Regions from separate parts of the Serratia sp. NFX21 genome, predicted to be linked through region 1. Evidence: predicted binding sites of a transcription regulator. Region 1 holds the regulator's gene; each other region holds the start of a gene.
What was found. The regulator CRP, encoded in region 1, controls carbon source genes, mostly activating them, when cyclic AMP is high. The targets are predictions, from matches to a motif close to ATGTGANNNNNNTCACAT.
Positions count from the first base shown of each region.

Region 2: a site for CRP is predicted at 5,963-5,980, ahead of ACNT1W_RS14015 (YjcB family protein). Genes of this name have one in related genera too.
Region 3: a site for CRP is predicted at 2,461-2,478, ahead of aaeR (HTH-type transcriptional activator AaeR). Genes of this name have one in related genera too.

Region 1 is NZ_CP183196.1:53,440-63,864, forward strand. It holds gene ACNT1W_RS00360 (LacI family DNA-binding transcriptional regulator) at 63-1,043, shown strand; gene ACNT1W_RS00365 (PhzF family phenazine biosynthesis protein) at 1,044-1,826, opposite strand; gene ACNT1W_RS00370 (LysE family translocator) at 1,837-2,439, opposite strand; gene ACNT1W_RS00375 (hydrolase) at 2,558-3,538, shown strand; gene ACNT1W_RS00380 (YheU family protein) at 3,535-3,768, shown strand; gene ACNT1W_RS00385 (phosphoribulokinase) at 3,920-4,789, shown strand; gene ACNT1W_RS00390 (OsmC family protein) at 4,829-5,236, opposite strand; gene crp (cAMP-activated global transcriptional regulator CRP) at 5,616-6,248, shown strand; gene ACNT1W_RS00400 (YccS/YhfK family putative transporter) at 6,303-8,378, shown strand; gene argD (bifunctional acetylornithine/succinyldiaminopimelate transaminase) at 8,416-9,633, opposite strand; gene ACNT1W_RS00410 (aminodeoxychorismate synthase component II) at 9,765-10,340, opposite strand.
Region 2 is NZ_CP183196.1:2,941,478-2,951,902, forward strand. It holds gene ACNT1W_RS13985 (ABC transporter substrate-binding protein) at 1-623, shown strand, start outside; gene ACNT1W_RS13990 (ABC transporter permease) at 672-1,688, shown strand; gene ddpC (D,D-dipeptide ABC transporter permease) at 1,694-2,581, shown strand; gene ACNT1W_RS14000 (ABC transporter ATP-binding protein) at 2,581-3,585, shown strand; gene ACNT1W_RS14005 (oligopeptide/dipeptide ABC transporter ATP-binding protein) at 3,575-4,522, shown strand; gene lpxA (acyl-ACP--UDP-N-acetylglucosamine O-acyltransferase) at 4,535-5,323, opposite strand; gene ACNT1W_RS14015 (YjcB family protein) at 5,620-5,901, opposite strand; gene mrdA (penicillin-binding protein 2) at 6,185-8,110, shown strand; gene ACNT1W_RS14025 (penicillin-binding transpeptidase domain-containing protein) at 8,213-9,931, shown strand; gene ACNT1W_RS14030 (hypothetical protein) at 9,966-10,425, opposite strand, start outside.
Region 3 is NZ_CP183196.1:5,101,860-5,112,284, forward strand. It holds gene aaeB (p-hydroxybenzoic acid efflux pump subunit AaeB) at 1-1,041, opposite strand, end outside; gene aaeA (p-hydroxybenzoic acid efflux pump subunit AaeA) at 1,041-1,976, opposite strand; gene aaeX (p-hydroxybenzoic acid efflux pump operon protein AaeX) at 1,984-2,187, opposite strand; gene aaeR (HTH-type transcriptional activator AaeR) at 2,496-3,407, shown strand; gene ACNT1W_RS23940 (hypothetical protein) at 3,370-3,747, opposite strand; gene ACNT1W_RS23945 (zinc ribbon domain-containing protein) at 3,750-4,031, opposite strand; gene ACNT1W_RS23950 (nucleoside hydrolase) at 4,240-5,184, shown strand; partial or broken gene ACNT1W_RS23955 (adhesin) at 5,455-5,607, opposite strand; gene ACNT1W_RS23960 (hypothetical protein) at 5,725-6,030, opposite strand; gene ACNT1W_RS23965 (hemagglutinin repeat-containing protein) at 6,035-10,425, opposite strand, start outside.

The sequences.
Region 1 (10,425 bases):
CAGACTTTTTGCCGCGCTTGGGCATATTGTGCGGGGCAATTGGGCAGAAGGAACAGCAAACCATGTCGATCGAAAAGGTGGCGAAACTCGCCGGCGTCTCTGCCGCGACGGTCTCACGGGTATTGAACGGCCAGCAAATCGTCAAACCGGCCACTCGCGACAAGGTACTGGCGGCGATCCGCGCATGCGACTACCAACCCAACCTGCTGGCGCGTCAGCTACGCACTTCGCGTAGCCGTATGCTGCTGGTACTGGTTTCCAGTATCACCAATCCTTTTTGTTCCCTGGTAGTACGCGGTATCGAAGAAGAAGCCGAACGCCACGGCTACCACATTTTGCTGTGCAACTCCGAATCCAATCCAACCCGGGAGTCCGCCTATCTCAGCCTGCTGAGCGGTAAAGTGGTCGACGGCGTGATTACCATGGACGCCGTCAGTTGCCTGCCCGGCCTGACCGCAATGATTGGCGATTTTCCCTGGGTACAATGCGGCGAAGGCGATCCCGAGTTCCGTGCCTCTTCAGTCACCATCGACAACCATCAGGCGGCGAGGGCCGGCGTGCGTTATTTAGCTGCACGGGGCCGACGACGTATTGCCCTGATCAACAGCGACATGCGCTATCTCTACTCGCAGCAGCGAGAGCAAGGTTATCGACAGGCGCTGGCCGAAGCCGGATTCGACTATTGTCAGGTGGAATACGTCGAGGGGTTGGAATATGCCGCCGGTGCGTTGGCCATGGCTCGCCTGCTGGATGCCGGGCCGCGACCGGATGCGGTATTCACCATCTCCGACGTGATCGCCGGTGGGGCGATGAGCACCCTGCACCAACAGGGATTGCGCATTCCCGAAGATGTCGCGGTAATGGGCTTTGACGGCGTGCCATTCGGGGCCGTCACCACGCCACCGCTGACCACCGTCGAACAACCGATGCACCAGTTCGGCGTGCGCAGCGTGCAGTTGCTGCTGGAAAAAATCAAAAATCCGCAACAACCACCGCGCAATGAAGTGCTTGAGTGGCGGCTGGTTGAGCGTGGCTCAGCCTGATTACAAGCTCAATTCCCCACGCAAAAACGTGTGTGCATAGCCGCCAATCAAGGTGCGATCGCCCTTCAGCTCACAGAACAACTCGCCGCCGCGCGCCGAAATCTGCCGGGCGTGCAGCTGATGGCGACCAAGACGTGCGCTCCAGTAGGGCATCAGCGTGCAGTGTGCGGAGCCGGTCACCGGATCTTCGCCGCCGTCGAGGGTAAAATAGCGCGAGACAAAATCCGCCGTCTCACCCGGAGCACTGACAATCACGGCCCGGCCAACCAGGGCAATCAGTGCCGGGATATCCGGCTGTAATGCCCTGACCTGCGCTTCGTTTTCCAATACCACCAACAGCGCATTGGCCTGCCACACTTCCTGCGGATTAGCCCCCAGCAGCGCCGCCAACCCTTCAGGCTCCACAACCTTCTGCGGTGGCCGGGACGGGAAATCCAGGACCAGGCGTTCGCCATCTTCGGCGTCGCGTTTAACGTACAAGTCGCCGCTCGCCGAGCGGAAACGAATATCCTGCAGCGCCGGGTTCACCACGCTGAACATCACGTGTGCCGCCGCCAGCGTGCCATGACCGCACAAATCGACTTCTCGCTGGGGAGTAAACCAACGGATGGCCGACATATCGCCATCGTCCCAGACAAAGCTGGTTTCCGGCAGGCTCAGTTCATTGGCGATAGCCTGCATCTCCACAGCCGACAACGGCTGCTTCAACAGGCAGACGCCGGCCGGATTGCCCCGAAACCCTTTACCGGTGAAGGCCGCAATATGGAAGTAATTTTCTGCCATCCGCAATTCCTTAATACCAGATGAGTAACACACAGGCCGCGGTGAGCAACCCCATAGAAACGTTAAAAATGATCCAGGCCTTTTTGCTGCGCAGCAGTCGGCCAATCACCGTGCCAAATCCCAACCAAATCACGCCGGCAATGATGTTCACCACGAATATGCCCAGTGAGATCGCCAGAATCGAGGCGTTGTATTGAGCACCCGCCAGGCTGAAGCTGGCCACCGCCCCCAGCGCCATCAGCCAGGCCTTGGGATTAAGGAACTGTAGCAGCCAACCCTGGTAGAGCCGTATCGGTTTGGGCGGTGCCACGTCGGTTTCCAGCTTTTCATAAGCGGCGGTAGCCACTTTCCATGCCAGCCACAGCAGATACAGGCTACCGAGAATTTTCAGCACCAGATGCAGCGCCGGATAAACCAGAATCAGGCTGCCGACGCCGAACGCCACCAGCAGCAAAATGCTTTGCATGCCGAGCATGATGCCAATCATCAGCAACAGTGAACGCATAAAGCCAAAGTTGGCACCGGAAGTGGTCAGTAACATATTGTTGGGGCCAGGTGTGATCGCGGCCACCCACAGAAAACCTAGCATCGAAAGAAATAAACTCGCATCCATCAGGCGGGCGCTCCTCACCCAGGTCATTTTTTGCAGTATTATTGTTAACTCAGGCTAGTGAAGCTAACAGCGCACTAATCATCCCACAATAGTTGCCAATAAGAATTTTACTCAGGTTATGCATGAATCCTTTCGCCCTTTGACCGGGGCCAGTAATCCACACCTGCAAACGCTGCTGCCACGGCTGGTGCGTCGCCGCGTGCAGTTGAAACCCCACTGGCAACGGCTGGAACTGCCCGACGGCGACTTTGTCGATCTCGCCTGGAGCGAAGATCCGGCTCAGGCCAGCGGCAAGCCGCGAGTGGTGCTGTTCCACGGCCTGGAAGGCAACTTCTACAGCCCCTATGCCCATGGCCAACTCAATGCCTGGCGTGAAAAGGGCTGGCTCGGGGTGGTAATGCATTTTCGCGGTTGCAGCGGTGTGCCGAACCGCAAGCAGCGCATCTACCATTCCGGTGAAACGGAAGATGCACGCTTCTTCCTCCAGTGGCTGCGTGCTACCTACGGAGAAGCCCCCACCGCTGCCGTTGGCGTCTCTCTCGGCGGCAACATGCTGGCCTGTTATCTGGCACAACAGGGCGCCGACAGCCTGCTGCAGGCGGCGGTGGTGGTTTCTGCGCCACTGATGCTGGAGCCCTGTTCGTGGCGGATGGACCAAGGCTTCTCGCGGGTCTATCAGCACTACCTGCTCGGGCAGTTGAAACAAAACGCCACCCGCAAACTGCTGCACTATCCTGATACGCTGCCGCTCAAACTGCCGCAGCTCAAGGCATTGCGTCGGATCCGCGACTTTGATGATGCCATTACCTCGCGCATCCATGGCTTTAGCGACGCCACCGATTATTACCGCCGTTGCAGCGCCCTGCCGTTGTTACCGTCGATCCAAACGCCGCTGTTGATCATCCATGCCAAGGACGATCCTTTTATGACCGACGAAGTGATCCCCGAAACCGCCACGCTGCCGCACAATATTGAATATCAATTGACCGAGTTTGGCGGTCACGTCGGTTTTGTCGGCGGCACATTGAAAAAACCCCATATGTGGCTGGAATACCGTATTCCATCCTGGCTTGCCCCTTACCTGGAAACAACCAAGTGATCATCCCCTGGAAAGAACTGGAAACCGAGACCCTCAATAGCCTGATCGAGTCCTTTGTGCTGCGCGAAGGTACCGACTACGGCGAGCATGAACGTTCGCTGGAACAGAAAGTGGAAGACGTGCGCCGCCAACTGAAAAACGGCGAGGTGCTGCTGGTGTGGTCGGAACTGCATGAGACCATCAACATCATGCCGCGCGGGCAGTTCCGCGCCGGACAAGAGGAAATTTAGTGCTTATCGGTTCTATGACTGACGGAAAAAATCAGGTAACAATGAAGGATTGCAAACCAACGCGCAGTATTTTGCCCTAGGCGAAAGGGTGTCAAACAGACCAATAATGATATCTGACACCGGCGCATTAAACACGGAGTGACCCATCACCATGTCCGCCAAACATCCCGTTATCGCAGTGACCGGCTCCAGCGGTGCCGGCACCACCACCACCAGCGTGGCGTTCCGTAAAATCTTTCAGCAGTTGAACATCCGCGCCGCGGAGCTGGAAGGCGACAGTTTCCATCGCTATACCCGGCCGGAAATGGACGCGGCGATCCGCAAAGCGCGCGATCTTGGCCGTCATATCAGCTATTTCGGCCCCGAGGCCAACGACTTTGGCCTGCTGCAACAAAGCTTTAGCGAATACGGCACCAACGGCACCGGCCGTTCACGCAAGTATCTGCACACCTACGATGAAGCGGTGCCCTATAACCAGGTACCCGGCACCTTTACCCCGTGGGAAGCCTTACCGGCACCGACCGACGTGCTGTTTTATGAAGGGCTGCACGGCGGCGTAGTGACCGAGCACAACGACGTGGCCAAGCATGTCGATTTGCTGGTCGGCGTGGTGCCTATCGTTAACCTGGAATGGATCCAAAAGTTAATCCGCGATACCGGCGAGCGCGGCCACTCTCGTGAAGCGGTGATGGATTCGGTGGTACGTTCGATGGAAGACTACATCAACTACATCACGCCGCAGTTTTCCCGCACCCATATCAACTTCCAGCGGGTGCCGACGGTAGATACCTCCAACCCGTTCGCCGCCAAGGCGATCCCCTCGCTGGACGAGAGCTTTGTGGTGATCCACTTCCGCGGCCTGGATCAGATCGATTTCCCTTATCTGCTGGCGATGCTGCAGGGTTCTTTTATCTCGCATATCAATACGCTGGTGGTGCCGGGCGGCAAAATGGGGCTGGCGATGGAGTTGATTATGGCGCCGCTGGTGCAGCAACTGCTGGAAGGCAAAAAAATCGAATAGCTTACCGGAGCGCGGCAACAAGCCGCGCTCCTTTATCCGTCAGGACACTGCGCGGATCTCAAAGCTGTGGGTCACGCTGGCGGCCTTGCTCAGCATCAATGACACCGAACAGTATTTCTCGGCGGAAAGATTCACCGCGCGCTCAACAATTTTGTCACTTAAATCTTTACCGGTGACGATGAAATGCAGGTTGATATGGGTAAACAGTCGTGGTGCCTCCTCACGCCGCTCGGAGGTTAATTTCACCTCGCAGTCGCGCACGTCGTTACGTCCTTTTTGCAGGATCGACACCACATCTATCGCGCTGCAACCTCCCACTGACATCAGTACCATTTCCATTGGGCTGGGGGCTTTATCCCCGGCGTTGCCGTCCATCAGCACCTGATGGCCAGACGCGGATTCGCCCAGAAACGTCAACCCTTCCACCCACTTAACTCTTGCCTGCATACTGGTCACTCCGGTTAATTTCTTAAAATCAGACTACGCTTTCGCATAGAAACTGGCAACGGAACCTGATGCTAATCATGCTGAAGCGAGACAACACAAGACACCCGCCTCACTCTGTGCTACAAACAGAGCCGCAATAAATCTTTCCGGGACACTGATTTCAGGGAAACTCCCAGGGAAAGGCTCCTTTACCGGTATGTTAACAGAATGTAGCTTGCAGCTCTCCCGGCAAGTTAATATGCTAGGGCGACAGCGTATATTTATGACACGCCTCAAAACCTGCTGCCAGCCACCATTAAAAGAACGGCGACAGCACGTTTTACAGGGAACTCTGACCCCTGTGACACAAGGCAGCGATAACAACAGAGGATAACAGCGAATGGTTCTCGGCAAACCGCAAACAGACCCTACTCTCGAATGGTTCCTGTCTCATTGCCATATCCACAAATATCCATCCAAAAGTACGCTGATTCACCAAGGTGAAAAGGCCGAAACGCTTTACTACATCGTCAAAGGCTCCGTCGCGGTGCTGATTAAGGATGAAGAAGGTAAAGAGATGATCCTGTCCTACCTTAACCAGGGGGATTTCATCGGCGAGCTTGGATTATTTGAAGAAGGTCAGGAGCGTAGCGCCTGGGTTAGGGCGAAAACCGCCTGTGAAGTGGCTGAAATTTCCTATAAGAAATTCCGCCAGTTGATTCAGGTTAACCCGGACATCCTGATGCGCCTGTCAGCTCAGATGGCAAACCGTCTGCAGATCACATCTGAGAAAGTGGGTAACCTTGCTTTCCTGGACGTTACGGGCCGCATCGCGCAAACCCTGCTGAACCTGGCGAAACAGCCTGATGCCATGACCCACCCGGATGGTATGCAGATTAAAATTACCCGCCAGGAAATTGGCCAGATCGTCGGTTGCTCACGTGAAACCGTGGGTCGTATTCTGAAAATGCTGGAAGATCAAAACCTGATCTCCGCCCACGGCAAAACTATTGTCGTTTACGGCACGCGTTAATTACTGAAAAAACGGCGCGATGATTCGCGCCGTTTTTTTATGCCCCGAGTCATCATGTGGCGCCGACTGATCTACCACCCGGAAGTTAATTACGCACTGCGGCAAACGCTGGTGCTTTGCCTGCCGGTACTGCTTGGCCTGCTGATCGGCCAACTGCAATACGGCCTGTTATTTTCCCTGGTTCCCGCCTGCTGTAACATCGCCGGGCTGGACACGCCTCACAAACGTTTTTTCAAACGCCTGATCGTCGGCGGTTCACTGTTCGCACTCAGCAGTTTGTTACTGCAGCAAGCCCTGTTATGGCAGTTGCCGCTGCCGATACTGATGCTCGGCCTGGCGCTGCTGCTCGGCGTCAGCGGTGAAATCAGCCCGTTACACGCCCGTCTGCTGCCCGCTGCGCTGGTTGCCGCCATCTTCTCCCTCAGCATGGCCGGTTCAGTACCGCTTTGGCATGCGCCGCTGTTATATGTGGTCGGCACCGCCTGGTACGGGCTGTTCACCTGGTTCTGGTTCAAACTGTGGAAAGAGCAGCCGATGCGCGAGTCGCTCAATCAGCTCTATCTGGAGTTGGCGGACTACTTCGAGGCCAAATACTCACTGCTAACCCAGCATACCGATCCACAGACCGCGTTACCGCCGTTGTTGGTTCGTCAGCAAAAGGTGATGGACCTGATCACCCTGCTGTATCAACAGCTAAACTTTCTGCCGCACGCCAGTAACCTCGAGCAAAAACGTCTGCAACGAACCTTTCAGGTCGCGCTGGATTTGCAGGAACACATCACCGTCAGCCTGCACCTGCCGGAAGAGGTACAAAAACTGGTAGAACAGAGCCAGGCCGAAGCCATTATCCGCCGCAACGCACAGGTGATTGCCGGCCGGCTACGCACGGTGGCGCACGATATTCTCTACCACCAGCATTCGCAGCGCTTCAATATGGGCAATGAACTGGCAGCATTGGAAAAAGTGGCGGCACAGCACCCGGATAATCCGGTGGGTCAGTTCTGCTACTATCACTTCAGTCGCATCGCCCGCCTGCTGCGTACCCAGCATCCACTCTACCGGCGTGACCTGATGGCCAATCAAAACCGCCTGCCGTTTTGGCCGGCGCTGGTCAGTTATCTGTCGTTCAAATCCAATGCCCTGCGTAATGCGGCACGATTAGGCGTCACGCTGGCGGCAGGCAGCAGCCTGGGGATGATTTTCAACCTGCCGAAACCCTACTGGATCCTGCTCACCATCATGCTGGTGAGCCAGAACGGCTACAACGCCACCCGGGTGCGCATCCAGCACCGTGCACTCGGTACTTTGGCCGGGCTGGTAATCGCCGCCGGTCTGCTGCAATTACAACTGCCCGAGGCCGAAACCCTGAGCGTGATGCTGGTGATTACGCTGCTGGCCTATATGGTGTCACGTAAAAATTACGGATTGGCGGTGATTGGTTTTACGGTGACGGCGGTCTATACCCTGCAATTACTGGCGCTGAACGGCACGAATTTCCTGGTGCCGCGTCTGATCGACACCCTGATTGGCTGCGTGCTGGTGTTCGGCAGTACCATTTGGCTGTGGCCTCAGTGGCAAAGCGGGCTGCTGCGCAAGAATGCCCATCAGGCGCTGGAGAACGATCAGCAGGCGTTACGTTTGTTGCTGGAAGAGCAAGAGCCGGATCCCACTGCACTGGCCTACGCACGCATGCAGGTCAATCAGGCGCACAACGCGTTATTCACCTCACTGAATCAGGCGATGCAGGAACCGGGGTTTGAATCGAACTACCTGGCGGATATGCGCCTGTGGGTGACGCACAGCCAGTTTATTGTCGAGCATCTGAATGCGATGACTATTCTGGCGCGCGAGCACTATATGCTGACGCCAAAACTGGCGGAGGAGTATCTGCAATCTTGCGAGATCGCGCTGCAGAGCTGTCAGCAACGGCTGGAGTACGACGGGCCGAGCAGTGGCAACAGCATTATGCAGCCGCCGGATTTGCACCCAGATATGCCGGTGACCGAAATGGAGCGCCACCTGCGGCGTATTCTTTCACACCTGAGCGTGATGCATACCATCTCGTCATTGGCCTGGAGCCAACGCCCACACCACGGCATCTGGCTGAAACGCAAACTGCGCGATCAATAAGGGCGCCGTCTGGCGCCCTTGTCATCAATGCAACGCATTACGCGTTAATCACGTCCTGCACCGCCAGCTCAAACAGCGCCATCCCTTCGTCGATGTCCTGGGTCTCCACCACCAGCGAAGGCGCAAAGCGGATCACATTTGGCCCGGCATTGAGGATCATCAGCCCACGTGCGGCGGCGGCGGTCAGGAAATCGCGCGCCTTACCCTGGTATTGCGGTGTTAATTCAGCACCAATCAGCAGGCCCATGCCGCGAATATCGCTGAAAATACCGTACTTATCGCCAATTTTCTTTAACGCCTGCACGTATAACCCATGACGCAACTCAATGCCGCTCAGCACTTCCGGCGTATTGATCACGTCCAGCGCAGCTTCCGCCACCGCACAGGCCAGCGGGTTGCCGCCGTAGGTGGTGCCGTGGGTACCGACCTGCATCACCGAGGCAATCTCTTCGGTGGTCAGCATGGCGCTGACCGGGAAACCGCCGCCAAGCGCTTTGGCCGTGGTGAGAATGTCCGGCGTTACGCCATAGTGCATATAGGCAAACAGTTTGCCGCTGCGCCCCATGCCGCTTTGTACTTCGTCGAATACCAGCAGTGCCTGGTGTTTGTCGCACAGTTCACGCACGCCCTTGAGGAATTCGGCATTAACCGGAGTAATGCCCCCTTCGCCCTGGATTGGCTCCATCACGACCGCACAGGTATGGTCGTCCATCACTGCTTTCACCGCCGCCAAATCGTTGAACGGCACGTGCACAATGTCGGCCGGTTTTGGCCCAAAACCATCCGAATACTTGGCCTGCCCACCCACCGAGACGGTGAATAGCGTGCGCCCATGGAAAGCGTTATAAAACGCGATAATTTTGGTTTTATACGGACTGTGGCGGGTAATGGCGTAATGCCGAGCCAGCTTGAAGGCCGCTTCGTTGGCTTCCGCGCCGGAGTTGGCGAAAAACACCCGGTCGGCAAAGGTGGCGTTAATCAACTTGGTGGCCAGCCGCAGCGCCGGCTCGTTAGTAAAAACGTTGCTGGTATGCCACAGGGTTTCGCCCTGCTGTTTCAGCGCTTCGACCAGGGCCGGGTGACAGTGCCCTAACGCCGTCACCGCAATGCCGCCAGAGAAATCAATGTACTCTTTCCCTTGGCTGTCCCACACGCGGCTGCCTTTGCCCCTGACCGGAACAAACTGCGCGGGTGCATAAACAGGCAGGATAACCTGATCAAAGGTACTGCGGCTTACTGCGGTTTTTTCGGTCATTATGTGGCCCACCCTGAATATGACTCAGTCTTTTGGTTGCAATTGAGTGAAAATATAATCACAAAATATGCATAAAAAACCAATAAAGGGCAAACGCAAATCGTCTTCACGGTTAAAAAAAACCTAACCGATTAACTTTTAAGGAAATTATCCAACAGCTGGTGCCCCTGCTCGCTAAGGATGCTCTCCGGGTGGAACTGCACCCCTTCCAGCGCCAGTTGGCGGTGGCGGATCCCCATAATCTCATCGCGTACGCCGTCGCGCTCGCTCCAGGCCGTCACTTCAAAACAGTCCGGCAAAGTAGCGGCTTCAAGCACCAGCGAGTGGTAGCGGGTCACGGTCAGCGGGTTGTTCAGTCCATGAAAAACGCCACTGTCGAGATGGCGGATCGCCGAGGTTTTGCCGTGCATCACCTCGCGGGCACGCACGACCTTGGCGCCAAAAGCCTGCCCCAGTGCCTGGTGCCCCAGGCAAACACCGAGGATCGGCAGCCTGCCGGCAAAATGCCTAATGGCCGCCAGCGAGATACCGGCTTCGTTCGGGGTGCAAGGGCCAGGAGAGATCACCAAATGCTGCGGGGCCAGCCTTTCTATATCAGCCAGTTGCAGTTCGTCGTTACGCTTCACCAGCACTTCGGCGCCTAATTGGCAGAAGTACTGGTAAAGGTTATAGGTAAAAGAATCGTAGTTATCGATTAGCAGCAGCATAGGGGTTCCAACGGACAGCAGGGTAAGGGGCTCGCCCCGATTGATACCGGTGCATTATACAACGCCCCTGCAATGCTGCCGCCAG
Region 2 (10,425 bases), 2.4 Mb from region 1:
GCATTCTTGGCGGCAACGGCAAACAGATGCGTGGCCCGATCCCGGAAGGCATGTGGGGATATGACGCCACCGCGCAGCAATATAGCCAGAATGCGGACAAGGCCAAAGCAGCACTGGCGGCGGTGAAGGACAAACCGGCTTCGCTCAATTTCCTGTATTCGGTAAGCGACCCCAACTGGGAGGCGATAGCGCTGTCGGTACAGGCCAGCCTGGCGACGGTGGGCATCAACGTCAAGCTGGAGAAACTGGCCAACGCCACCATGCGTGACCGTATCGGCCAGGGTAACTACGACATCGCCATCGGCAACTGGAGCCCGGACTTCGCCGACCCCTACATGTTCATGAACTACTGGTTCGAATCCGACAAGAAAGGGTTGCCGGGCAACCGTTCGTTCTACAGCGATCCGCAGGTGGATGCGCTGCTGAAGAAAGCGGTAGCGGTGTCCGATCAGCAGGTGCGTACTGCCGATTACCAGGCGGCGCAGAAAATTGTCATCGACCAGGCGGCCTATGTTTATCTGTTCCAGAAAAACTATCAGGTGGCGATGAACAAAGAGGTGAAGGGCTTTGTATATAACCCGATGCTGGAGCAGGTGTTCAACGTTGGGCAGATGAGCAAGTAATCTTCTTCGGGCAGCCGTTTGGCTGCCCCTGCACCATGGGAAATCGCTATGAACGTTTGGAGCCTTATCCGTCAGCGCTGCTGGGGGTTGGTGCTGGTGATGTTCGGGGTGTGCGTTATCACCTTTACCATTTCTCACCTGATCCCCGGCGATCCGGCGCGGTTACTGGCCGGTGACCGCGCCAGCGAAGAAATTGTCCAGCATATTCGCCAGCAACTGGGGTTGGATCAGCCGTTATATGTGCAATTTGGCCGCTACGTGCTGGATCTGTTGCATGGCGATCTGGGAACTTCCATTCGCACCGGGCGACCGGTACTGGAAGATCTGCGGGCCTTCTTTCCCGCCACGCTGGAACTGGCTTTTTGCGCCTTGTTGCTGGCAATCGCGCTGGGGGTACCGCTTGGCGTGGTATCGGCGGTTTATCGCAATAAATGGCCCGATCATCTGGTGCGGTTACTGTCGGTGACCGGTATCTCCACTCCGGCATTCTGGCTGGGGCTGGGCGTCATTATCCTTTTTTACGGCCAACTCAATCTGTTACCCGGCGGCGGCAGGCTGGACGACTGGCTGGATCCACCAACCCATATCACCGGCTTCTACCTGCTCGATTCCCTGTTGACCGGCAATGGCGAAGCCTTCTGGAACAGCCTGCAGCACCTGATTTTGCCGGCGCTGACCCTGGCCTTTGTTCACCTCGGGGTGGTGGCGCGGCAAATTCGATCGGCGATGCTGGAACAGTTGGGAGAAGACTATATCCGCACTGCGCGCGCCAACGGTCTTTCGCATTGGCGCGTGGTGCTCGGGCATGCGCTGCCCAACGCCCTGATCCCGTCAGTGACGGTGTTGGGGTTGGCGCTGGGGGATTTACTGTATGGCGCGGTACTGACCGAAACGGTATTCGCCTGGCCGGGTATGGGTGCCTATGTGGTGGACTCCATTCAGGCGCTGGACTTCCCGGCGGTAATGGGCTTTGCCGTGGTGGTGTCCTTCGCCTACGTGATGGTGAATTTGATCGTCGATCTGCTTTATCTGTGGATCGACCCGCGAATGGGGCGCGAGGGATAATGACAATGACTCAAATCGAACAACCGCCGGCGGCGCAACCGGCCTTGCGTTTTGTCAGCCTGCGCCGTGCCTGGTACCGCGTGCGGCGTAGCCCGCTGACGTTACTGGGTGCCGCTATCATGATTGCCGTACTGTTCCTGATGCTGTTCTCGCCGTGGCTGGTACCGCACAACCCGGATGCGATTGATCTTACCGCACGCCTGCTGCCGCCTTCGGCAGAACACTGGTTCGGTACTGATGAAGTAGGCCGCGATCTGTTCAGCCGGGTACTGGTCGGCAGCCGTCAGTCGGTGGCCGCCGGGCTGGCGGTGGTGGTGCTGGCGGGGGGCATTGGCTCGCTGCTTGGCTGCTTCTCCGGCGTGATGGGCGGCACGGTGGATGCGCTGATTATGCGTTGCATGGATATTATGCTGTCGGTGCCTTCGCTGGTGCTGACCATGGCGCTGGCGGCGGCGCTCGGCCCCAGCCTGTTCAATGCCATGTTGGCTATCGCGGTGGTGCGCATTCCGTTTTATGTGCGGCTGGCGCGTGGCCAAACCTTGACGCTACGCCATCAGGCCTATATGCAAGCGGCGCGCACCTTTGGTGCCTCGCGTTGGCACCTGATCGGTTGGCATGTGCTGCGTAACGTAATGCCGCCGTTGGTGGTGCAGGCGTCGCTGGATATTGGCACGGCGATCCTGATGGCGGCCACGCTGGGCTTTATCGGCCTGGGTGCCCAACAGCCGACCGCCGAGTGGGGGGCGATGGTGGCCAACGGGCGCAACTATGTGCTCGACCAGTGGTGGTATTCGGCCTTTCCCGGTACGGCGATCCTGATCACCGCCACCGGCTTTAATCTGTTCGGCGACGGTCTGCGCGACCTGCTGGATCCTAAAACCCGGGGGCGCTGATGAGTGAAGTTATCGTTTTATCTATCGAAGAGCTGCAACTGGAATTCCCGGTCTACGGCGGCAGCGTCAAGGCACTTAACCGCGTTTCGCTGCAGGTTAAGGCCGGCGAGATTGTTGGCGTGGTGGGTGAGTCCGGTTCCGGCAAGTCGGTGACGGCGATGATGACCCTGCGGCTGCTGGCAGAGGACGGCTACAGCGTGACCGGCGGAGCGCTGCAGATGCTGGGCACCGACGTCCTCAATGCCAGTGAGCGGCAAATGCGTCAATTGCGCGGCGCGCGGGTATCGATGATTTTCCAGGAACCGATGAGCGCACTGAATCCGACGCGCAAGATTGGTCGCCAGATGTGTGAAGTGATCCGTCTGCATCAGCGGCTCTCGGCTAGGGCGGCGCGTGACAAGGCGATTCAACTGTTGCAGGAGATGCAAATTGCCGACGCGGAACGCGTGATGGAACGTTATCCGTTCGAACTGTCCGGCGGTATGCGCCAGCGGGTGTTGATCGCCATGGCGTTTTCCTGCGAGCCGGAGCTGATTATCGCCGATGAACCGACCACCGCGCTGGACGTAACGGTGCAGCGCCAGGTGCTGAGGTTGTTGCAACAAAAAGCGCGTGCCAGCGGCACGGCGGTGCTGTTTATCACCCATGATATGGCGGTGGTATCGCAGCTTTGCGACCGGGTGTATGTGATGTACGCCGGGCACGTGATTGAAAGTGGTACTACAGAGCGGGTGATCGAACACCCAAGCCACCCGTATTCCATTGGGCTGTTACTGGCGGCGCCGGAACGCGCCGAGCCGCGCAGCCTGCTGCGGGCCATTCCCGGCACGGTGCCTAATTTGAGTGCGCTGCCGCTGGGCTGCGCCTTCAGCAACCGTTGCAGCCACGCCGACGGCCAGTGCCGACAAACACCGCCGCTAATGCCATTAGCCGCAGAACCGGCCCAGCGGGTGGCCTGCTGGCATCCGCAGTCTATTGATTTGGAGGTGCGAAATGAACCTTGAAGCGCTGCTGGAACTGCGCGACGTGCGGCTACGCTTTCCCGCCAGTTATAACTGGCGTGGCAAGCCGCGTGAGTATGTCCACGCGCTCAACGGGTTGGATCTCAACATCATGCGCGGGGAAACCCTGGGTATCGTTGGCGAATCCGGCTGCGGCAAGAGTACGCTGGCGCAGTTGCTGATGGGATTGTTGAAACCGAGTAGCGGTGAGTTGCTGCGGGCGCGCAACGATGGATCCTGGTTTGGCAGCGGTATGCAGATGGTGTTTCAGGATCCGCAGTCGTCGCTCGATCCCCGCCTGCCGGTATGGCGCATTATTACTGAACCGGTGTACGTGCAGCAGCATACCAGCGTGGCGCAGCGACGGGCACAGGCGGCGGAACTGGCGCAACAGGTCGGTCTGCGGCCGGAGGCGATTGACCGCTTGCCACACGAGTTTTCCGGCGGACAGCGGCAGCGTATCTCCATTGCTCGTGCGCTATCTTCGCAACCGGATATCATCGTGCTCGATGAACCTACCTCGGCGCTGGATATTTCGGTGCAGGCGCAGATCCTCAATTTATTGGTGGAGTTGCAGCGCCAACGCAATCTGACCTATGTGCTGATTTCGCATAACGTCTCGGTGATTCAGCACATGAGTGACCGTGTCGCGGTGATGTATCTGGGGCAAATTGTGGAACTGGGGCCGACCGCGCAGGTACTGCGCCAGCCGCAGCATCCCTATACCCGGTTGCTGCTGGATTCGGTGCCTCGCGCAGGGCGCTCATTGACCGACAGCACGATTGAAGATCGCAAGGGCGAACTGCCGGGCAACCGCCAGTTGCCGCAGGGGTGTTTCTTCCGCGAACGTTGCCCTTATGCCGGAGAAGGCTGCCAACTGCCGCAAAACTTGCGGGTTAATCTGGGTGGCTCAGCGGTGCGTTGCCATAAGGTGGCATAGCGGCCACGTTGCTCAGCGGATAATGCCGCGCGTCGAGCGCGTGAAGAAATCGAGGAACAGGCTCAGCAGCGGGTATTCCACGCTGAGGTGAGTCACTTCCTGCCGAACCTCCTCCAGCGGCATCGCCCGGTGGTAGAGCATGTCATACAGCGAGTGAATCACCCGTTGCTGTTGCGGATCGGCGGCCAGAAAAGCCGGTGCAGCCAGATTCAGACCATCAGGCTTGGCGCGATGACCGCCAGCCTGCACAAAGGGAGGCAGGTCCTGCACCAGAAGGGTGGCGTCGGCTAATCGCGCATGGGCACCGATAATGCAAAACTGATGTACCGCGCACCGAACACCGACCCAGACGGCATCGCCTAATTCAACATGACCCGCCAGGCCGCTGTGATCGCCAAGGTAAGCGCCGTCACCGATGATGCAGTCATGGGCAACATGCACATTGTCGCGCAGGTCGTTGTCATGACCGATGACGGTGCGTTGGCAGCCTTGCAGCGTACCGCGATGCAGGGTGGCGTATTTGCCGATGCGATTGCGATCGCCGATGGTCAGCGTGGTCGGCTCACCGGCATATTTCAGATCCTGACTGGCTTCGCCGATCGAGGAAAACTGACCGATAACATTGTCGCGGCCGATGCGCGTCAGGCCATTAATCACCGTGTGCGAGGCGATAGTGGTGCCTTCACCTATCTCAACCCCGGCGGAAATGAAGCAAAAAGGGCCGATACTCACGTGGGCACCGATAATCACGCCAGGCTCAATCACGCTGTTGTCGGCAATACGGGCAGAAGCAGAAATCATGACGCATCCTGATGGCGGCGCATGGCTATCCATCAGCCAGGCCAGTCATCGGTTAAGTATTAAGCCGGATTCTGGATTAATTAAGGGGGGAACAGGAAAGGTGAGCAGGAAGTTTGCCTTCCCGTCAGTGTGACAAGGTTGTCTGGGGCCAGCATAAGCCCCTGCCGGTCTCAGACCACCCGATTATATTTTATTTATTTTATGAACCTTTGGGTAATAACGGGATGTTACCACCGACGCTCAAACGCAAAAAGAGGAGAGGCAAAACGCGTCACGCCTTGCCTCTCCATTCTGGCTCAGGGCAGTGGCCAGTCGGTGGGGGTGTTGCTGACCACTTCGACATACATATCCCAGGCGTGGGACCAGAACTGCGTAAAGCCTTCCTGGCTGAAACTGATGCCCATCAGGCCCATGACGAACCAGCAGGTGGTGAACAGCCCCAGGCTGCTGAACATAAATGCCATGCCGTTGCGGCTGGTCTTGCGGCAAACGACGTTTAGCTGGCTGGACATAAACATCATAACGGCGCTCAGTAACTCCCAGCGCATCATGATAAAACCTGTGGCAATGGCACTCATCGAACATGGTCCTTGGAAAAAGCCGCAGTCGGTGGGGGGCCGTGCGGGCAAAAATGAATTAGTGTGATCTGCGTCACATTGTAGCCCGGCATAAATCACGGCTCAATCCCTGAGCGGCAGAAAAATCGGCATTTGGTAACATTCCAACATGCTGAAACATTTATGCCATTTCATTAGCAACCTTTTAATGGGGAGCCTTTGCCAATAACGCTATGCTTGCCGACTTTTCACTGCCCTGATTTATCTTGGGAAATTGTGACGTCTGACAGGTAACTCGCCACGTATGGCCCTATTAAAAGATAAAATTCGTGACCATTCCGCAGAGGAAATGCTGTTTATTCGCCGTGCCGGCGTGGCAATGGTGCTGGTCGTTGCCTGTTTTGGCGTGCTGGTCGCCAACCTGTATCGATTACAGGTCAAACAGCACGCGTTCTACCAAACTCGCTCCAATCAGAACGACATTAAAATGGTGCCGATTGCCCCGAGTCGTGGGCTGATCTTCGACCGCAATGGCACTCCGCTGGTGCGTAATATTACGCTGTACCAAATCCAGATCATTCCCAGCAAAATCGAAAACATGACCGCGTTGCTGCAAGAGCTGACGCCGATTGTCGATCTGACCCCGGAAGATATCACCGCCTTTCGCGATGATATGCACCATAACGGTCGCTACAAGCCGGTGACGCTGAAAAGCGGGCTGACCGAGACCGAGGTGGCGCGCTTTGCGGTCAATCAGTACCGCTTTGATGGGGTAACCATCGATACCTACCAGCAACGGGAATATCCGTACGGTGCCGAACTGGCCCACGTGGTGGGTTACGTGTCGAAAATCAACGATAGTGACTTGAAGCGGCTGGATAAAGCCGGTCTGAGTGAGAACTATGCCGCCGACCACAATATCGGCAAGCAGGGCATTGAGGCTTATTACGAGTCTGAACTGCACGGCACCACCGGCTATCAGGAAGTGGAGGTGGATAACCACGGCCGGGTGATACGCCTGCTGAAAGAACAACCGCCACAGGCGGGCAAAAACATTTACCTGACGCTCGATCTGACGCTGCAGCAATATATCGAATCGGTGCTCAAAGGGCAACGAGCGGCAGTGGTGGTTGAAGACCCGCATGACGGCGGTATTCTGGCGATGGTTTCCAGCCCCAGCTACGATCCCAATCCTTTCGTGAAGGGCATCAGTTACTCCGCCTATAAATCTCTGTTGGCTAACCCCGATTTGCCGCTGATAAACCGCGTAACCCAGGGGCTGTACCCACCGGCATCCACAGTGAAACCCTACATGGCGACCTCTGCACTGTTCGCCGGGGTGATCACCCCCAATACCACCTTCTTTGGCGCACCGACCTGGACGTTGCCGGGTACCCAGCGTCGCTATCGCGATTGGTTAAAAAGCGGCCATGGGATGCTGAACGTGACCAAGGCGATTGAAGAGTCCGCCGATACTTTCTTCTATCAGGTGGCCTATGAAATGGGCATTGACCGCATTCATAGCTGGCTGAGCAAGTTTGGTTACGGCCAGGCTACCGGAATTGACCTTAACGAAGAATATCGCGGTGTCTTGCCAAGCCGCGAATGGAAGCAGCGGGTGCATAAAAAAACCTGGTACCAGGGGGACACTATCTCGGTGGGCATCGGCCAGGGCTATTGGGTCGCCACGCCAATCCAGATGGTGAAGGCACTCACCACGCTTATCAATAACGGCAAGGTGAAGACGCCTCATCTGTTGTATTCCATGCGTCAGGGGCGCCAGGTGAACCTCTATCAACCGCCGAAGCAGGCTGCGCAGATTGGCGATGCCAAATCGCCGTATTGGGGCATTGTGCGCAACGGCATGTATGGCATGGCCAACCTGCCAAACGGGACCGGCTACAAGCTGTTCCACACCGCGCCGTACCAAATTGCCGCCAAGTCCGGGACTTCGCAGGTGTTTGGGCTGAAAGAAAATCAGACCTATAACGCCAAAATGATCCCGGTGCGGCTGCGTGACCATATCTTCTATACGCTGTTTGCCCCCTATAAAAATCCACGGGTGGCGATGGCGCTGATTCTGGAAAACGGCGGTGGAGACGGTGTGGTGGCAGGGCCGACCGCGCGGGCGATCCTCGACCATATATTTGACCCGGCCAACGCCCCGCAGCCTGAACAAGGGCAAGAAGTTAAACCGGAGTTAAACGACAGCGCGGATGTGCAACAGTAAACGCGTTTGTTTTTACTTTCTTACAAACTGCAATCTTCTAAAGATTTTCGTCAGGTTAGACTGAAATCATTACATAACCTTAATAAAAACGCAGGGTTAACAGTGGCGCCATTAATAAAAAAAAGCGGTAAAAATTATTCAACCCTTCGCTTTGGCTGGATTTGCGCCGGGATACTGGTTTGCTTTTTCCTGCTGGCGTTTCGAGTGGGCTATTTACAACTGTTGGAGCATCAACAACTGACTGACCAGGCGGATCAGCGTTCGATCCGCACCCAGGTGTTGCCGACCAACCGGGGAATGATCACCGATCGCAATGGTGAAGCGCTGGCCGTGAGCGTGTCTTCACGCGATATCGTGCTGGATCCCAAACATATTCTCGATAGCCATACCGACCTCACCAATGAACGTTGGCAGAGCCTGGCCAACGTGCTGAAAATGCCGCTGACTGAGGTGCAAAAGCAGATCCAGACCAACGCCCATAAGCGTTTTGTCTATCTGGCCCGTAAGGTTGAAGATGATAATGCCAGCTATATCAGTAAGCTGCATTTGACCGGCGTCAGCACCGAGCAGGACTTCAGCCGCTTTTATCCGATGAGCCAGGATGCCGCCGGGCTGATCGGTATTGTCGGACAGGATAATCAGGGGCTGGAAGGCATCGAGCTGGGCTTTAACCACCTGCTGCAAGGCAAGAACGGATTGCGCGTGTACCAGAAGGATGGCAGCGGGGCGGTGATTGGCGTGATCAAGAACGTCGATCCTGTGCCGCCGCCGAACGTCACGCTGAGCATCGACAAATTTATCCAGTACGTGCTGTATGCGCAGATCCGCGACGGCGTGGTCGCCAACCAGGCAGACTCCGGTTGCGCCGTGCTGGTGAAGGTGAACACCGGCGAGGTGCTGGGCATGGCCAGCTACCCGTCATTTAACCCAAACAACTATGCGGATACGCCGTCAAAAGATATTCGCAACGTATGCAGCAGCGACAGTTTCGAGCCAGGCTCCACGGTAAAACCCGTGGTGGTGATGGTTGGGCTGGAGCACCACTTAATCAGGCCGGATACCGTGCTGGATACCACGCCTTACCGGGTCAATGGTCATTTAATCAAGGACGTGGGCCACTGGTCGAAACTGACCATTACCGGGGTACTGCAAAAATCCAGTGACATCGCCGTTTCACATATCGCGCTGGCACTGCCTGCCACCGTGTTGCCGGCCGTTTACAAAAGCTTTGGCCTGGGGCTGCCGACTGACCTGGGGATTGGTAACGAGAGCAGCGGCTACCTGCCGCAGCACCGTGAGCGCTGGGCGGATATCGAACGGGCGACCTTCTCCTTCGGCTATGGCCTGCGGGTAACGCCGCTACAGATGGCGCGTGAATATGCGACCATCGGTTCCTACGGCGTTTATCGTCCATTGTCGATAACCAAAGTTACGCCACCGGTAATGGGGCAGCGCATTTTGCCGGAGGATACGGTAAAAACCGTGGTGCATATGATGGAAAGCGATGCTTTGCCTGGCGGCAGCGGGCTCAGCGCCGCAGTGCCGGGGTACCGGTTGGCGATTAAAACCGGTACCGCAGAGAAGATGGGGCCTAATGGCAAATACGACGGCGGTTACATCAACTACACCGCCGGTGTCGCCCCGGCCAGCGATCCGCAGGTAGCGCTGGTGGTAATGGTTAACAACCCGAAAGCCGGCAAACACTTCGGTGGTTCGGTAGCTGGCCCGGTGTTTGGCAAAATCATGGCTCAGGTACTGGAACATATGAATATCCTGCCTGACGCCCAACCGTTGAATGTGGTGTCTCAGGTTAAGGGCTAACACCATCTTCCCCCTCGCTGGAGGGGGAAAAGGATCAGAAGTAATAGCCAATGTTCAGGTTAGTGCGGAAATACCATTTATTGCTGCCGGAAGACTGAGTACTGGTCCAGCCGGTGGCGTTTTCGGCACCTCCCCAGGGATTGGCGTTTTGCGCCCAGGTCAGATCAACCCACACCATCACCGGCAGGGCAAAGATCTGCACCCCAAGGGTATTCATTTTAGAATCAGAACCGCCGTCCTTATCCTTCCACAGCACGCTGTAGTCGTTATAAAAACGCAGTTTTTTCACCGGCCCCCAGGGCACCTCGACATCACGCGCCAGGTTGATTGACGCCGTGGTGGCCTGCGCCGGAATTAAATAGGCAGGCGTCAGGCCGTTACCCCCCATTAAGATTACCGAGTTGTTGGCTCCTTCAGGTCCCTTGGCGTCATAAGAATAACGGATTACTTGTGACGACAGATGCCACGGATCGTAGTTCACCAAAGCATGCAGA
Region 3 (10,425 bases), 190 kb from region 1:
CGGTTTAACCACCACCTCACTGCTCAACACCCCTTCTTCTACCGAACTGATACTGCTGTTGGTGTGTACGCCTTTGGCCAGCAGCAGGTAGCGAGTGGCCGCCCCCACCCAGCTGGTGATGGTCACTAATGTCTCGTCGGTACGGTTGGTGGTCAGCACCTGCCGCAACAACTTCATGCGTTTATGGATTTCCTGCGGCGTTTGGGCCGGAACCATCAGCAACTCGCGAACGTTTTCTTTCAGCGCATCCGGGTGGTTCAACAGGATTAAATAGGTCTCACAGGCCTGGGTAATCAACGTCAGCGAAAGCGTATGCAGCGCCAGAATGCGGCGATTCGCCTTTTGCCAGCGTGATGACTCCATCATCAGGTTGCTGCGCATGCCGTTCAGCGCTGTGGTGCTCTTCACCAAATTGCTCCAGGCGCGGTCGATATCTTCTTTCTCGGCATTGCTGATGCACATCTGCATCAACAGGTACTGATCCACCAGCAGTTTATCCACCGCCCGGTCGATATCCTGTTTGATTGAACGCGGCGAGAACAGCAAGTCTGCCAGCACGGCGCTGACGATCCCCAGCACGATCTCGCTGCAGCGCTCAATAGCAAACTGCGGCGCTTCCAGCAGATGCGCTTCGCTGCTGGCAACGGTGACAATAATGATTAGCGCGGTATAACCCGCCAGGCCCCAGGCATAGGAGTTTTCAACTTTAACCAGAGAGGAAATCCAGGTGCAGAAGCCGGCCCAAATGCAGCACAGCAGCAACATCACCACCGGCGCACGCGCCGTAGTGACGATAATCGCTATGCCGACAAAGCAGCCGATGAATGTGCCGATAATACGCAGCCAACCGCGATGACGAATAGCACCGGAAAAAGGCTCGCCGCCCGCGGCAAAGGCCGTACCGGCGGCCACGATGGCGGCGGTCATCGCCGACCAGCGTGGGGTTTCCAGATTGAGATGGAAGCCGACGAACAGCGCAAACACCACCGCAAAGCTGAGCTTGAAGGCAAATCTCAGCCGAATAAAGGTTGGGTTATTCATTAACCGAACTCACGCAGCCGATGCATCAAACGCACAAAAGGCGAGCCGCTGTCGGTAGCGCGGTCATTCTTACCGGTGATCACCACGGTAGCGGTGGTGCCAGCCGGGTACGGGTGCAATTGGTCTTTGTCGTCCAGCAGGATTTTTACCGGCACGCGCTGCGCCAGACGCACCCACTCCAGGTTGCTGTCGATCGACGCCAACCCTTTGCTGTTCACGGTGCTGCTGCTGTTGTTGACGGCGGCGGCCACGCTATCGACGGTGCCGTGCATGATGCGGTTACTGCCCAGCGGAGTGATTTCCGCACGGTCGCCCTTGTTCAGGCCATTGAGCTTGGTTTCTTCCAGATAGGCCAGAATGTAGAAGCTGTTTTTCTTCACCAGCGCCACGGCGACTGAACCCCGGGTGATGTATTCGCCGGCGTGCACGTTCAGGTTGGTGATCCAGCCATCGGCCGGTGCGCGTACCGTAGTGCGTTCCAGATCCAATTTAGCCAGTTCACGGGTCGCTACAGCCTTCGCCAGCTGATGCTCTACGGTTTGCAATACGTTATTCGCCTGGTCGATCTCTTCCTGCGACATCGCCTGCACGCCGAGGCGCACACGGCGGCCGGCTTCACGTCTTTTTTCTGCCGCCAGCGTCTGGTAGTAGGCGACATCGGCATTGGCTTCCGCCAGGGCCTGTTGGTAGCGCGGCTGGTCAATCACCAGCAGCACCTGCCCTTTCTTCACCAGTTGGTTATCCACCAGAGGGACATCGGTCAACAGACCGGTGACGTCCGGGGCGATCGCCACCACGTCGGCGGTGAACTTGGCGTCACGCGTCCACGGGGATTCGGTGTAGAACACCCAGGCCTTGAATATGGCTATGATCCCCAGCAGGACCAGAATCAGAGTGATCGCGATTCGGGTTATTTTTATTGAAAAATTTTTCACAGCGACCTCAAACGAAAAGACAGGTAATCAGATAGAACAAACAGCAGTACAGCGCAGTATTAAACAGCGCTGGATGCCAGACAAAATCGTAAATCCCGGTGGGTTGCAGCAGGCGGCGCAGCAAAAAAAACAGCGCCAGCGAGAGCAGCAACTCAAAAAATATCGGGGGAAACGACAGTCCGAAAATGACCATAACCGGAAGCAAACTCATCAATTTTTCCTTATTGTTCACTGCACCGGGCGTTAAGAACTCTATCCATTCACATTCTCTTTACATTTTAGCTGACACGCACCACAAATTCAGGCCCAGACAGGTCAGGAACCTGAAATAAGAGTAAACTCTGGAGCGTACATCCGCGATAGGGACTGCGAGGATATCGGAGGGATCGGCCACTATGGCGCTGCCGATCGCACTCGCGCGTTAGTAAGGTCTTTTCACCCGACCTGTTTATATTAGCGTGCTTACTATCAAGTCATCAACAATCTGTGATCTAAATCACTTTTAAGCCAGAGTGAATAATGGAAAGACTAAAACGGATGTCGGTATTCGCCAAAGTGGTTGAATGCGGGTCATTTACTGCGGCAGCGCGCCAGTTGGATATGAGCGTTTCATCTATCAGCCAGACCGTCTCCAAACTGGAAAATGAGCTGCAGGTCAAGCTGCTCAACCGCAGCACGCGCAGCATTGGCCTGACGGAGGCCGGAAAAATCTATTATCAGGGCTGTCGCCGCATGCTGCTGGAAGTCAGCGAAGTGCATGAGCAGCTGTACGCGTTTAACAATACGCCGACCGGCACGCTGCGCATTGGTAGCTCATCCACCATGGCACAAAACGTGCTGGCAACCATGACCGCAGATATGCTCAAAGAGTACCCCGGCCTGACGGTGAACCTGGTAACCGGTATCCCGGCACCGGATCTGATCGCCGACGGGCTGGATGTAGTGATCCGCACCGGCGCGCTGCAGGATTCCAGCCTGTTCTCCAAACGCCTGGGTTCAATGCCGATGGTAGTGTGCGCCGCCAAAAGCTATCTCAGCCAACACGGCACGCCACTAAAACCAAGCGATATGGTCAATTTTTCCTGGCTGGAATACAGCGTGCGACCAGACAGCGAGTTCGAGCTGATCGCACCGGAAGGCATCAGCACGCGCATCTCGCCGCAGGGACGCTTCGTCACCAACGATTCACAGACCATGATCCGCTGGCTGAAAGCCGGGGCCGGTATCGCCTATGCACCGCTGATGTGGGTGATCGAGGAGATCAAACGCGGAGAGATCGAGATCCTGTTCAAAAACTACCATTCGGATCCTCGCCCGGTGTACGCAGTGTACACCGAGAAAGATAAGCTGCCGCTCAAGGTGCAGGTGTGCATCAATTACCTGACCGAGTACTTTAAGCGCGTGGGGGAAGTCTATCAGGGCTACCGCTGAGCAATATACGACGCGCCAAAGCGCCAAGCACCAGTATTGCCAGCATACCCAGCCCCCAGATTAACCAGACGGCGTACTTCGCCCAGGTGAGCAACAGTGGGAAAGACCCCGCCAGCCAGTTCCCCAGTTGCTGCAACTGCGGCAGCCAAGTGTCCAATAGCGCCTGTGGCACCAGGCTGAGCAAGCCGGTAAGCTGCGGTGCCAACTGTGCCGAACCGCTCTGCGCCAGCCCCGTTAACGCGGGCAACCAGCCCAATACGCCAGAAACGCCCCAGGCCAGCAGCGTCCATAACGCCATTACCGCCAACAGCACTGCCACACTCCATCCACGTTTTGTCATGGCTATCCCCCGTTAGCGGCCTTGCCGCATTGTTGGCAAAAACGGCTGCCCGGTGACAACGGCGCTGAACACCCGCTGCACTGTGCCGCCGCCGTCTCGAAAGGTTGTCCACAACGGTGGCAATAACGGGCACCGGGCTTGTTAGGTGCCTGACATTGCAGGCATTGTGGCCCCTGCTCGCCGTGCTGGTTATAGCGGTTACCATGGTGGCCACTGCGATACCCTGAGCGCTGGTGCCCACCGCCAAAATCGCCTTGTCCCAAGAGTTTTTTCAACAGGCTCATCGCGCTTCTCCTCTGTGCTTTATGCCAGGTTATAGAATAAAGCCTGGAGTAAACTCCAGGGTAAAGCGCGCCGAGGGGGATTTACGTTTAATTACATCGCTAAATCAGCAACGCTTTGATGTGGTTAGCAAAAAGCATTATCGGTCATTACCTCGCCCACCATCGGTGCGCTATGCTGCGGGGACCTCTCCCTGCATCAGGAATAACAATGAAAAAAATCATACTGGACTGCGACCCGGGACATGACGATGCGATCGCCATGCTGCTGGCCTGGGGCAACCCGCAGATCGATCTGCTAGCCGTGACCACCGTGGTGGGCAACCAAACGCTGGAGAAGGTCACCCGTAACGCGCTGGCCGTCGCACGCATCGCCAATATTACCGGCGTACCCTTTGCCGCCGGCTGCCCGCGCCCGTTGGTACGCCAGATAGAAGTCGCACCAGATATCCATGGCGAATCCGGCCTGGATGGCCCGGTATTACCGGAACCAACGCTGGCGCTGGAACCCTGCCACGCGGTTGATCTGATCATCGATACCATCATGGCTCACCCGCCGGGCAGCGTGACGCTGGTTCCGACCGGCGGCCTGACCAACATCGCCATGGCGGTGCGCAAAGAACCACGCATTGCCGAACGAGTGAAAGAAGTGGTGCTAATGGGCGGCGGCTACCACGTGGGCAACTGGAGCGCGGTGGCGGAATTTAATATCAAGATCGATCCGGAAGCCGCGCACATCGTGTTCAATGAAAAGTGGCCGCTGACCATGGTCGGGCTGGATCTGACCCATCAGGCGCTCGCCACGCCAGAAGTCTGTGCCCGCATCGCCGCTATCCAAACCGGACCAGCCAGGTTTGTCGGCGAACTGCTTGAGTTCTTTGGCAAGATGTATCAGCAGGCGCAAGGTTTTAGCGCCCCGCCGGTGCACGATCCTTGCGCGGTGGCCTATGTGATCGACCCCGAAGTGATGACGGTGCGTAAAGTCCCGGTGGATATCGAACTGACCGGCACCCTGACGCTGGGCATGACGGTAGCCGACTTCCGCGCCGCACCGCCGCCGGACTGCCACACTCAGGTGGCGGTGACGCTGGATCAGGATAAGTTTTGGGATTTGATAGTGGATGCGCTGGAGAGAATTGGGGAAGTGAAGGTTTAGGCTTCGGCTTGTAGGACAGGTAATAGTAAGGCGGTGGGCCGGGGGGTGTTTGGATAGCTGCCTGGCCTGGGTTTATCGAGGGGGATAAACTAGCGTTTTAGTAATGCAGTTAATTGCCCATCCAACTGGCTAAGGCAGTTATCCATATATTCCGTGGTGACCTGCTTCACCATCGCATAATCACTGGCTTGCCACTGCGCCAACGATGCCGTTCGCGGCGTTGGGCTGCACTTGAACTGGTCGACGGACCCCCGACCAATTCACCTCCGGGTTGTTCAACTGCGCGGCTATCGCACCCAGCATCGCATGCGCCATCGCGTTGGCGGCCACGTTGTCATCACCGATACGCGCTTTGATCTCTCTCGCCAGATACGGTGCCGCGCCGCTCGCCAATGCACCGGCAAGATTGTTCCCCGCCAGCGCCTACAGCGCCCAACAGGAGATCACCGCCGCACCCGGGGTGATCCGGTTGCAACTGCGAGAAGATGGGGGATTTAGGATCTGAGAGCAACCACCTCGGCCATCGGTCGAGGTGGTTCATTAAAACGGAGAAAATAAAATACTCTTATTATCGCGATCAGCCTGATCTATTAGTGCAATCACAGATAATAGGTAATCATGAACATCTTGCTCTGATGATTCATCTTTCATCAGGTTATTAATCTCCTTACGAAGATCTGCAAGTTGCTCATCACTAAAAAGCTCCATGTCACAGTTAGATAACTCAGATAACAATGGGTATTTACAGTGATCATCCCTGATTAAAAAACTTTCATTCCCCTGAAAGTCTTCCAATGAGGCAATACTTTCACCAATAACTTTATCCCATAAGTAAACAATAAACATATAGTTACCTCACCACCGTCTTACCCGGGAACGTATTGACCAAATTACCTTTCTTATCAGTGATGACCGTCATAATTGACGTTGGCATACTGTTGTTCATTGCATCAACACCAATATTTTTCCCCATATCCACAGTACGAATATAGTTACCAGTAGATGGTGAGTATTGCACCGGTGTCTTCACAACAGTATCTGACTGCAAGACAGTCTTCAGTTCATCCTTCGTCATTGTGAAGTGTGATTTATTAGCTCCCCATTCACCACCATGTTTCTTCCAGGAGTATTCAAGCCCTGAGGCTGTCGAGCCATCACCATTTCTGAGGTTGACCCTTGACTGAACGATCGAGCCTTTCCAGACTTCCTTCGCGGTATTGGCCGCCACAGCTTCAGCCTTAGCCGCCGTCGCCTCTGCCGCTGTCTTACCGATACCCACCGCACCACCGGCACCTACACCACCCGGCACGATGGCTTCCGACATCTGGATACCAGCATTATTAAGGCACAGCACTACATTACCCGCACAGGTCTGTATCGCCGCCTTGGCTGCTGCCGCTAGCTCCGGTGTCGCAGCGGCCAGAACGCCACCACCAAGCCCGGCTGGCAAAGCAACCATCAGCGCATCGTTCATCGCCAAACCTTTCTGGCAGGATGCTGAACTTGAGTCAGTGCTGCAAGACGCAATATTCTTGCCGTGTTCCTGCACGAACTTGGTCTGAGTTTCCTCATTCCCGCCCAACAAGTTATTCTCAACCGCATTCTTAGCGGCTTGCGAACCTGTCACCACACCTGCGCTGCTGTCTGAGACGAGACCTCCCGCCAGCCCTGCGGCCAGCTGGCTCAGCGCACTGACCTGCTGTTTCTCGCTTTCTGTCAGGTCCGAGATTTTACGGCCCTGGAACATCTCACTCAGTATCACCCGCGCTACCAGCTCGCCACCACCGGCCCCTACCGCACCCGCTACCGCCGACTGGTTGTTCAACTGCGCGGTTATCGCACCCAGCACCGCATGCGCCATCGCGTTGGCGGCCACGTTGTCATCACCGATACGCGCTTTGATCTCTCTCGCCAGATACGGTGCCGCGCCGCTCGCCAGTGCACCGGCAAGATTGTTCCCCGCCAGCGCCTGCAGCGCCCCCGTCACCGCCTGTGCGGCTCTTTGTATATCGCTGCCGGTACCGTATTCCTTCATCTCGGCTTGATATTCCGGCGTTTTACGCAACGCTTTCGCGTCCAGCCCCGGATGCTTATCCTTCGCCGCCTTCAGCCCATTAATATCACCCTGGGTGCGGATAACATCCATCGTCTGTCCGGCGATCTCACCAATCAGCTGCGCCTGCTTCAGCCGGTTCTGCTCTTTCTCCTTGTCGAATATCTGTCCGATACTGCCGTTGGCGTTATCGGTATCGCGACTGAGTTGATTAACGTCCTGCTGCTGGTTGGCCTGGTCCCGAATGACCACGCTACCGCCCGACACTGCCGCCTGCGTGGTGCCTTCTGCATGCCCTTTATTACCAGCGCCGGACAGGGCTGCGCCCGCCAGATTGGTTAGCAAGTCGGCCCCTACCGGGCCACCGCTGCTGATGCTGCCCCCCTGATGCTCGGCCTTGAAATCCGCCTGATTATGGATATCACTGAAGCCCAAGGTGCCGGTATCAAGGCGGTTTTTATCCGCCGTAGCCGTGCTGGCAATCACCGCGCCATCTAACTGCGTATGCTCGCCCACCTTAACATCATAGCCGCCCTTGCCGGCAAACAGACCGGTTTGCTCCTGCACGCTGTCATAATTACTGTGCAGTTTGTCACGACTCATGCTCAGGCTGGCGGAGCCACCGGCACCGATGATGGCCACGCTGACGCCACCACTGACGCTGGTCTGTTTGGCGTCGTAATTATCGCTATCCTGCTGGCTTTGCAACGTCAGGTTACGCCCGGCATCCACCTTCACCGTTTCGCCACTGGCCTGCGCACCCGACAACAGGGTATCCCGACCGCTATGCAGCGACAGTTTGCCGCCACTGTCTATCGTCGTTTCACTCCAAAACGTGCCATCGCCATGCTCGCTGCCCTGGCTCTTGTTGGCATTGGCGAACACGCTCAATCCGGTCTGTTGCCCTACGCCAATACTGACGCCGATATTGCCGCCGCTGCTCTTGTTGCTGCCCTCGGTCTTCTGCGTATTGGCTGCGCCCAGCAGCAACACATCCCGCTCGGCACTCAGGGTGGTGCCGCCCCCTGCTTTGAGCTGGCTGCCCACTACGGCAATATCGCCACTGTCGGCCGAGTTACCCTTGCCGGTGGCCGTCACCTGCAAGTTATTACCGGCGTTGAGCGTCGAGCCAGTAACTGAGGTTTGCTCCTGATGCTGTTTCGACGACGATTTCTGTGCCCCCAGCGAGACACTGATACCTACCATGCTGCCTTCTTCGGTATCGGTATTGCCGACTTGTGCCAGTTGCCCTGCCTGAACGGCCTGCACGCCAGATAAGGCTGCTTTGGTGCCCTGCAATGCTGCCAGCCGACCATTAGTCTCCTGCTTCGCCTGCTGGGCCGTCGTTACCGCCGTGTTGATGGCGCTACCAACCGTGCCGGACAAGGCGAGGCTCAGACCACTTTGTTTCTGTTCAAAGGTTTCATCACGACGACGGATATCCTGACCCGGATCGATTTGTACGCTATCTCCCGTCACCGACAGGTTCTTATCCGCAATCACGTCCGCGCCGCCGATATGCGCCTTGGCACCGGCCACGATATTCACGTCGCCACCGGTAGAGCCAATGGTGCTGACGCTCTGGCTTTGGGTGGTGCCGTCTTCGTTCAACTGATGACGGGAAGATTTGCTGCCGAAGGTCACGCCGATGCCACCGCCGCTGAACATGCCGCTGGTTTTTTTCTCGTTCAGCCGATAACGGGATTGCTCCTCGGTGGCTGCCACAATGTCGACGTTATTGCCTGCCTGCAGGTTTACCTTGCCGTCGCCGACCACCGTCGAGCCTTGCACCTTGAGATCGTTACCGGCATTGAGTGAGACATTGTTCCCGCTCAGTAGCCCGCCTTTCTCGTGGGTGGCGTAATCCTCTTCCACCGTATGGGTGGTGGTTTTGGACATCAGGCCTTTTTTGACCTTGGTCTCTTCAAAGAAGCTATAGTCGCTTTCGGTGGCGCTGTTCAGCGCGATATCACGCCCGGCGCTCACCGCCACGTCACCGCTGGCCTGGGCCTGGGTGGCGTTAAGGGTCGCGTCCCTTCCGGCCTGAATGCGCGTGTCGCCACCGCTGGCGATTTCAGTGCCCTGCTGGCGTATGGACTCGTTTACTCGCTGTTGGCGACCGCCGTGGCTTTCCTGATATTCCCGGCTTTGTTGAGTATTGAGGTTAACGTCACGCCCGGCGCGGAGTTCAACGTCGTTATCCGCCACCAGCGCCGCCGCCTGCGAATTCAAATCGCGACCGGCCTGCAACTGCAGCTCCCCACCGCTGGTGAGGGTGCTGCGCGTCGCACCGCTGCTGATGTGTTCGCTACCGTCGGTTTTCTGACGGCTCCCCTGTTCGGCGGTTTGCAGATTGATGTCACGTCCGGCTGTTAATGCCGCATCACCCTTGCTGCCGATTTGGCTGGCAACCAGGTTCAGATCCTGCCCGGCGTTGACGTTTAGCGCCCCACCCGCACTGATTTCAGTGGCCAGGCTGCCATGGGTTTCATTTTCTTTTAGCCCACCGCCCCAGCGGCCGCCGTCTGACTTATCGACGCGAGAAGTGTTATTGGTAAGCAGGTTGATGTCGCCACCCGCCCGCAGATCCATTGCACCACCAGAAGTAACCTGCGCCCCGGTAACATCGATATTGTTACCGGCCTGCATATTCAATGTATCTCCGGCGCGGATCACGGCGGTATCACCGATTTCGGTACGCGACAGCGTCAGCGATTGGCCACCCAGGGTACCGGTGGCATCCCACTGGCGGGCCTGGGTTTTATTGATAATGCTGCCGTCCTGGCTTGCAAGCGCCACCCGCTGCCCACTGATGGTCGAGCCGATATTGCTGATATCCCCAATAGCGTTCAAACTCAGCCCATCGTTAGCGTTGATCATCCCCTGATTAAGATTGCTGATGCCTGCCTGGCTGTTGACGTTCAGCCGCTCACCGCCCTGCAGCGTGCTGGCGTCGTTACGGATGTTGCCACCGTTCAGGTTAACCTTGTTGCCCGCAATCACGCTGCCGCTCAGTGGGGCGACGTCAGCTTTGGCCAAGTACAGTTTTGGTGCCAGCACCGTCTGGCCGTTGACCGTCACCTTCTCCCACCAGACGATGCTGTGCTCCAGCTGTGAAACCTGTGCCGGTGTCAGGCCGATGCCAAACTGCAACTTCAGACCGCTCTGCACCCGTGCCGCGTTGTCGA